DNA from 2 places in the Kitasatospora sp. NPDC018619 genome. Region 1 is predicted to be linked to the other one. Evidence: riboswitches for the same ligand, from Rfam matches in the RefSeq annotation. Region 1 holds a riboswitch; the other holds the start of a gene.
The links. Region 1 has a riboswitch for glycine ahead of gcvT (glycine cleavage system aminomethyltransferase GcvT). Riboswitches for the same ligand answer to the same signal wherever they lie in the genome.
Positions count from the first base shown of each region.

Region 2: it holds a riboswitch for glycine, as region 1 does, so the genes downstream of both, gcvP (aminomethyl-transferring glycine dehydrogenase) here and gcvT (glycine cleavage system aminomethyltransferase GcvT) in region 1, are expected to answer to the same signal.

Region 1 is NZ_JBISAI010000013.1:206,967-211,143, forward strand. It holds gene glyA (serine hydroxymethyltransferase) at 1-363, opposite strand, end outside; gene gcvH (glycine cleavage system protein GcvH) at 447-827, opposite strand; gene gcvT (glycine cleavage system aminomethyltransferase GcvT) at 951-2,072, opposite strand; glycine riboswitch at 2,302-2,402, opposite strand; gene ACH5AR_RS22110 (enhanced serine sensitivity protein SseB C-terminal domain-containing protein) at 2,610-3,413, shown strand; gene ACH5AR_RS22115 (enhanced serine sensitivity protein SseB C-terminal domain-containing protein) at 3,532-4,177, shown strand, end outside.
Region 2 is NZ_JBISAI010000011.1:13,889-18,065, forward strand. It holds gene ACH5AR_RS18740 (PRC and DUF2382 domain-containing protein) at 1-1,027, opposite strand, end outside; glycine riboswitch at 1,250-1,353, shown strand; gene gcvP (aminomethyl-transferring glycine dehydrogenase) at 1,592-4,177, shown strand, end outside.

The sequences.
Region 1 (4,177 bases):
CAGGCTCAGGCCCAGGATGGTGTCGCCCGGCTGGATGAGCGCGAACATCGCGGCGGCGTTGGCCTGCGCGCCGGAGTGCGGCTGGACGTTGGCGTGCTCGGCGCCGAACAGGGCCTTGATGCGGTCGATCGCGATCTGCTCGACCACGTCGACGTGCTCGCAGCCGCCGTAGTAGCGGCGGCCGGGGTAGCCCTCGGCGTACTTGTTGGTGAGCACCGAGCCCTGGGCCTCCATGACCGCCACCGGGGCGAAGTTCTCGGAGGCGATCATCTCCAGGGTGGTCTGCTGGCGGTGCAGCTCGGCGTCGACCGCGGCGGCGATCTCCGGGTCGAGGGCGTGCAGGGACTGGTTGAGAACCGTCATGGTGTGGTCTTCCCGGGAGGAGGAGGGAAAGGGGCCGGCGGCGGGACGGACCGCGCTGCCGCGGCCCGTCCCGTCGGGGTGGCTCAGCCCTGGGGGTTGATGAGCGCGTCGTACTGGTCGGCGCTGAGCAGCTCGTCGGTGGCCTCGACGCGCACCTTGAACAGCCAGGCGCTGCCGAACGGGTCCGCGTTCACCGAGGCCGGGTCGTCCACGACGTCCTGGTTGATCTCGGTGACCTCGCCGGTCACGGGGGAGAACAGGTCGCTGACCGACTTGGTGGACTCCAGCTCGCCACAGGTCTCGCCGGCGGTGACGGTGTCGCCGACGGCGGGCAGCTGCACGTAGACGATGTCACCGAGGGCGGTGGCGGCGTGCTCCGTGATGCCGACCGTGGAGACACCGTCCTCGGCGGCCGTCAGCCACTCGTGCTCCTTGGTGTACTGCAGGTGCTGGGGGTTGCTCATGGCGTCATTCTCCAGGATGGGAAGCGGGTACGACGAAGCGGGCCGCCGCTCGGACGGCTTCGACCTGCGTCTATGGGAAATCCGGGGTCCGGCGGACGGCCGGCGGGCGCGTTCGCGGACCGGTCAGCGGGCGCGCTTGTAGAAGGGCAGCGCCACGACCTCGACGGGCTCGTGCCGGCCGCGCACGTCCACCGCGACGGTGGTGCCGGGGGCGGCGTGGGCGGCGTCGACGTAGGCCATCGCGATCGGGCGGCCGAGCGTCGGGGACGGCGCGCCGGAGGTGATCCGGCCGATCGGCTCGCCCTCGGTGGTGACCACGGCGTACTCGGCGCGCGGCACCCGCTTGCCGTCGGAGACCAGGCCGACCAGCACCTTCGGCGGGTTGGCCCCGGCCGCCTCGGCGGCCCGCTCCAGGGCCTTGCGGCCGACGAAGGCGCCGTCGTTGGTGGTCTTGTCGAAGCGCACGACCCGGCCCAGCCCGGCGTCGAACGGGGTGAGGTCGGTGGACAGCTCGTGCCCGTACAGCGGCATGCCGGCCTCCAGGCGCAGCGTGTCGCGGCAGGACAGGCCGCACGGGACGAGGCCGTGGCCCTCGCCGGCGGCGGTCAGCGCCTGCCAGACCGGCTCGGCGTCGGCCGGGGCGCAGAAGATCTCGAAGCCGTCCTCGCCGGTGTAGCCGGTGCGGGCGAGCAGCACCGAGCGGCCGGCCACCTGCGCCGGGAGGATCGCGTAGTACTTCAGCCCGGGCAGGTCGGCGTCGGTGGTCTTCGCCAGGATGCCGGTGGCCTCCGGGCCTTGGACGGCGATCAGCGCGTAGGTGTCGCGGTCGTCGGTGACGACGGCGTCGAAGCCCTTGGCGCGGGCGATCAGCTCGTCGAGGACCAGCTGGGCGTTGGAGGCGTTGGCGACGACCAGGAAGGAGTCCTCGCGCAGGCGGTAGACGATCAGGTCGTCCAGGATGCCGCCGTCCTCGGCGCAGATCATGGTGTAGCGGGCGCGCAGCACGCCCAGCGCGGAGACGAAGCCGACCAGCGCGTGGTCCAGCATCTCGCCGGCCTGCGGGCCGGTGACGGTGATCTCGCCCATGTGCGAGAGGTCGAACAGGCCGGCCCTGGTGCGGACGGCGAGGTGCTCCTCGCGCTCGCTGCCGTAGCGCAGCGGCATGTCCCAGCCGGCGAAGTCGGTCATGGTCGCGCCGAGGGCGCGGTGCAGCGCGTCGAGCGCGGTCAGGCGGAGGGACGACATGGCCAGGAACTCCTCGGTCGGGGCACTCAGGGGTGCACGCGCCGGACCGGGCCCGCTGGCGGGCCGACCCTGCGCGCGGGCATGCGGCGGCGTGGGTCTCCCCATCTGTCGTCGAACCTGAGAGCTTCACCGTCCGCCGCCCGCAGCCGTTTCCAGCTTGGGGGACAGCATGACGGCTTGCACCGTGGGTGGGCGCACGACAGGGCCGGGCGCCGCTTTCCAGATGTGCCTAACCCGTGCGGTAGGGGGGCCTGAGAGATTCCGGGGAGGACTTGCTCCTTCGGCGCCGGCCGTGCCTGGGGGCACTCCGGGCTCTCCCGCGCGGGTTCGAGCGGCCGGTATGGAGTTGTGGGGCCCGCGGCGCATGCCGTCGGACGGGCACATCATGGCACGTCCCGGACGGAGAGGGGAGGGGGGACCCGGTCACACCCGGCGGACCCGAACACGAGTCCCGTCCCGGCCCCCGCGCGCCTCTAGACTGCTGCGCGTCGGCGCAGCAGTGGGCGGCCGAACGGCAGAGGGCGGAATCGGCGGCGCATGGAGTACCCGGTGGAGCAGCAGCAGGGGTGGGGCGGACCGGACGGGGCGCCGGCGGGCGGCTCCTGGCCGGCCAACGAACTGGAGCAGGTGCTGACCGCCGCCCTGGGCGACCCGGGCGCGACGCCGCGGGTGATCGAGGTGCTGGCGCGCAGCCGGGTGTGGGTGCCGCTGCCGGCCGGGGCCGACCCGCAGGGGGAGGCGCTGGACCTGCCGACCGTCGAGCTGGGCGGCGACCCGTACGTGCCGGTGTTCTCCTCGCAGGAGGTGTTCCTCCAGCAGGCGCCGGGGATGGCCTTCGCGATCGCGCCGGTGTGGGAGTTCGCCCGGGGGCTGCCGCTGGGCGTGGGCATCGCGGTGAACCCGGAGGCCGCGGTGGGCCTGCCGGTGCCGCCGCAGGGCGTCGCCGAGCTGCGCCGCGGCCCGCGCGAGGACCGCTGGGAGGGCGCCGGCGACGCCGCGGAGCCGACCGGCGGGCGGGTGGCGCTGCGCGAGCCGGTGCCGGGCGAGGACCCGGAGCACTTCCTGGCCGCCTGCCGCAGCGAGCTGGCGGCCCTGCCCGGGGTGCTGACCGCCCGCCGGGCGCTGGCCAGCATCGAGGGCGAGCCGACCGTGATGTTCGTGGGCGTCCAGTTGGACCCGGCGGCGCCCGCCGACCCGGCCGCGGTGAACGGCGCACTCGGCCGAGCGCTGGGAACCGCGCCGCTGCCCGGGGGCGTCCACCTCGTACTGCTCGACCTCGCCGACGACCCGGTGGTCGAGTGGCTGCTCACCCGGGTACTGCCTTTCTACACGCGGGCGTGAGCGGGGTCCGGATCACAGGCACGCCGCCGTGGCGGGTGGCCGGTGCCGCGCCATAGGGTGCGTGCAGACGGCCGACGGGTCGGCGGGTTGAGGGAAAGAGGCGCGGCGAGGTGGGCGCATGAGTGCGGGAACGGGAGCGGGCGGCGTACCGGGGGCCTGGGGCCAGGCCCCGGCCGCCGGGCGCCCGGGAGCTGATCCCGGCGCGTTGGAGCGCGCCCTGCGCGATGTCGCGCCGGAGCGCTACGACGCGTACGAGCGGCTGCTGCACGCGCTGGCGGACGGCCGGGTCTGGATGCTGCTGTGGCACGGCACGCCGGGCAGCCCGGACGCCCAGTACGGGAACATGGAGATCAGCGGCCACGGCTACGCACCGGCCGTCACCTCGCCCGAACAGCTGACCGCCTCCGGCTGGGCGCGGGCCCACGAGGTCATCTCCGGCCGGGAGATCGCGGCCTCGCTGTACCGCACCCGCTGGGGCCTGTGGCTCAACCCGCACGCGCCCGGCGGCGGCGTCGGGGTGCCCTGGGCGGACCTGCGCAGGGTCGCCGCGGGCCTGGACCGGCTGCCGGCCGGGCCGTTGAAGCTGAGCGAGCCGCAGCTGAACGCCCAGCCGTTCTTCGCGCTGCTGGAGCGGCAGGCCGGCGAGGTGCGCGCGGTACGGGCGCTGCGCCGGGCCTGGGTGCAGCCCGCGGTGGGGGAGTCGTACCTGGCCATCGGCCTTGACCTGTACGAGAGTTCGCCGCCGGCGGTGGAGGCGGTGCGGG
Region 2 (4,177 bases), on a different contig from region 1:
CGACCTCCTCCGTCGTGTACCGCTCGACGACCAGCCGGACCCGCTCGACGGGCGCGAGGTACTTGCGCACCACCGCGCGCTCCTCACGGAGAGTGACCTCCTCGACGGCCTCGGCGATCTCCTTCTCGGTGAGCGAGGCGCGCTCGGCGTCGCTCACCGGTGTCCGCTCGACCCGGACCCGCTCGCGGACCACCGGGATGCGGCGCTCGACCTGTTCGGCCGTCACGTACTTGCGCAGCTTCGCGGTGCCGAGGGTGTGCCACTCGGTGGTGATCTCCAGCCGCTCCTCGCGGCAGGTGATCTCGACCGGGCCGCCGGGGGCGGACGGGGCGGCGCCGACGGGGGCGGGGCGGGTGCCGCCGGTGGCCGCCGTCGGGACGGGGGCGGGCTGCGCCTGCTGCTTCGGCTCCGCGGTGGGGGTGAAGGGGGCGGCGGGTGCGGGAGGGGCGGTGGAGGCGGCCGGGGAGGCCGTGCTCGCGGAGGCGAAGCCGCGGGGCCGCAATTCGTCCTCCGCGGCGGTCCTGGTGGGGTCGGACGCCGCCGCGGCGGCCCTGGCCGGGGCGGGCTCGGCGGGGCGCTCCGGGGTGTGGAAGGTGGGCGGCTTGGCCGGCGCCGCGGCGGCCGTCGTCGTGCCGGCGGCCGCCGCCGTGGTGCCGAAGTCGAGGTCGGACTGCTGGGGCCGGCTCCCGTTGTCGCCGCTCGGGCGGCCGTCCGCCGGGGTGTCGAGTCCGTAGTAGCGGTACAGCTGGAGCTCCTGGGCGGGGGAGAGGTGCTGGCCGACGCCGAAGTCCGGCGACTCCTTCACCAGGGACTTGTCGTACGGCACGCGGAGTTCGTCGCCCGCGAACTCGCTCGTGGTCAGCGGGACGAAGGCGTCCCGGCCGAAGATGCCGGTCCGGACCGCGGCCCACTCGGGACGGCCGGTGGCGTCGTCCAGGTAGACCTCGTCGACCGTGCCGATCTTGTCTCCGTTGCGGTCGACGGCCTTGTGACCGATGAGGTCCCGGGGGTCGATGTCGGTCTGCACTCTTTCCTCCCGTGCGCTGAGCTTGCGGAACCGCAGAAAGGCGACGGGAGCACCTGTCCCGATCCGCCACTTCACACCAAAGGGCACGAATCGGACGTGCGCGACCGGGAGTGCGCCGGACGGGCGGCGTACAGGACCGTACGGGGGACGCGCGTAGACCCGGAGCGGCCCGACGCACCCGTGATCGGGAGGCCTCCCGCTGGTACCCTGGGCGGCGACCGCAGAGCCCGCTCGGGAGAGTCTCCGACTGCGAAAACCGCTGGTCGGAGCGCCGAAGGAGCAACTCCTCCCCGGAATCTCTCAGGCATCCGTACCGTGTGGGGTAGGTCACTCTGGAAAGCAGGGCAGGAGCGCCGGCACGGAAGCCGGCGAGCACCACCCTCACCGACGGTGCAAGCCGGCGGAGCGCCCACAGCGCCCCGTGCGGGTGAAGCTCTCAGGTCCCGATGACAGAGGGGGAGGCCTGTCGGGTCCGCCCCGCCCAGGCCCGTCCGCTGCCCGCAGCGGCGGGACCGGTCGGCGTGCGGACCCCCGCCGGTCCGTGACCAGGAGGCCTCGACCACCATGAACGCCCAGCCGAACGCGGGACGCCCCACCGGCGCCTCGACCCTCACCGAGCTTGAGCTGGCCAGCCCCTTCGAGAACCGCCACATCGGCCCCGACGCCGCCGCGCAGGAGAAGATGCTGGCGTCCGTCGGCTACGGCTCGCTGGACGAGCTCGCCGCCACCGCGGTGCCCGAGGCGATCCGCTCCATCACCGCCCTGGACCTGCCCGCGGGCCGGACCGAGGCCCAGGTCCTCGCCGAGCTGCGCGAGCTGGCCGGCCGCAACCAGGTGCTCCAGCCGATGATCGGCCTGGGCTACTACGGCACCTTCACCCCGCCGGTGATCCTGCGCAACGTCATGGAGAACCCGGCCTGGTACACCGCCTACACCCCGTACCAGCCCGAGATCTCGCAGGGCCGCCTGGAGGCGCTGCTCAACTTCCAGACCCTCGTCTCCGACCTGACCGGCCTGCCCACCTCCGGCTCCTCGCTGCTGGACGAGGGCACCGCGGCCGCCGAGGCGATGGCGCTGGCCCGCCGCGTCACCAAGGTCAAGGGCGGCGTCTTCCTGGTCGACGCCGAGACCCTGCCGCAGACCATCGCGGTGATCAACACCCGCGCCGTGCCGACCGGTGTCGAGGTCGTCGTCGCCGACCTGTCCGAGGGCATCCCGGCCGAGGTCGCCGAGCGCGGCGTCTTCGGCGTGCTGCTCCAGTACCCGGGCGCCACCGGCGTGGTCCGCGACCTCGCCCCGGTGATCGAGCAGGCGCACGGCCTCGGCGCGGTCGTCGCCGTCGCCGCCGACCTGCTCGCGCTGACCCTGCTCAAGTCCCCCGGCTCGCTGGGCGCCGACATCGCCTGCGGCACCTCGCAGCGCTTCGGCGTGCCGATGGGCTTCGGCGGCCCGCACGCCGGCTACCTGGCGGTGCGCGCCGAGTACGCCCGCTCGCTGCCCGGCCGGCTCGTCGGCGTCTCCGTCGACGCCGACGGCAACCGCGCCTACCGCCTGGCGCTCCAGACCCGCGAGCAGCACATCCGCCGCGAGAAGGCCACCAGCAACATCTGCACCGCCCAGGTGCTGCTCGCCGTGATGGCCTCGATGTACGCCGTGTACCACGGTCCGGACGGCCTGGCCGACATCGCCCGCCGCACCCACCGCTACGCCGCCGCCCTCGCCGAGGGCCTGCGGGCCGGCGGCGTCGAGCTGCTGCACGGCGAGTTCTTCGACACCGTCACCGCCGTCGTCCCGGGCCGCGCCGCCGAGATCGCCGCCGCCGCCCGCGCCAACGGCATCAACGTCCACCAGGACGGCGAGGACCGGATCTCCGTCTCCACCGACGAGACCACCACCCGCGAGCACCTGGCCGGCGTCTGGGCCGCGTTCGGCGTCCCCGCCGTCGAGGTCGCCGAGGCCGCCGAGGCGCTGCCCGCCGGGCTGCTGCGCGAGGACGAGTACCTGACCCACCCTGTCTTCCACAGCCACCGCTCGGAGACCGCCATGCTGCGCTACCTGCGCCGCCTGTCGGACCGGGACTACGCGCTGGACCGCGGCATGATCCCGCTGGGCTCCTGCACCATGAAGCTCAACGCGACCACCGAGATGGAGGCGGTGACCTGGCCGGAGTTCGGCCAGCTGCACCCCTTCGCGCCGATCGACCAGGCCCAGGGCTACCTGACCCTGATCCGCCAGCTGGAGCAGCAGCTCGTCGAGGTGACCGGCTACGACGCCGTGTCCATCCAGCCGAACGCGGGCTCCCAGGGCGAGCTGGCCGGCCTGCTGGCCGTGCGCGCCTACCACCACGCCAACGGCGACACCCAGCGCGACGTCTGCCTGATCCCGTCCTCGGCGCACGGCACCAACGCCGCCTCCGCGGTGATGGCGGGCATGCGCGTGGTCGTGGTGAAGACCCTGGTCGACGGCGACGTGGACGTCGAGGACCTGAAGGCCAAGATCGAGCAGCACCGCGACAACCTCGCCGTGCTGATGGTCACCTACCCGTCCACCCACGGCGTGTACGAGACCCGGATCACCGACATCTGCGCCCTGGTGCACGAGGCCGGCGGCCAGGTCTACGTGGACGGTGCCAACCTGAACGCCCTGGTCGGCCTCGCCAAGCCGGGCAAGTTCGGCGCGGACGTCTCGCACCTGAACCTGCACAAGACCTTCTGCATCCCGCACGGCGGCGGCGGCCCGGGCGTCGGCCCGGTCGCGGTGCGCGCCCACCTGGCGCCGTACCTGCCGAACCACCCGCTCCAGGAGGAGGCCGGCCCGGCCACCGGCGTGGGCCCGATCTCGGCCGCGCCGTGGGGCTCGGCGGCCATCCTGCCGATCTCCTGGGCGTACGTCCGGCTGATGGGCGGCGAGGGCCTCAAGCACGCCACCCAGGTCGCGGTGCTGAACGCCAACTACATCGCCAAGCGCCTGTCGCCGCACTTCCCGGTGCTCTACACCGGGCCGGGCGGGCTGGTCGCCCACGAGTGCATCATCGACCTGCGCCCGCTGACCAAGGAGACGGGCGTGACGGTGGACGACATCGCCAAGCGCCTGATCGACTACGGCTTCCACGCGCCGACGATGTCCTTCCCGGTGGCCGGCACGCTGATG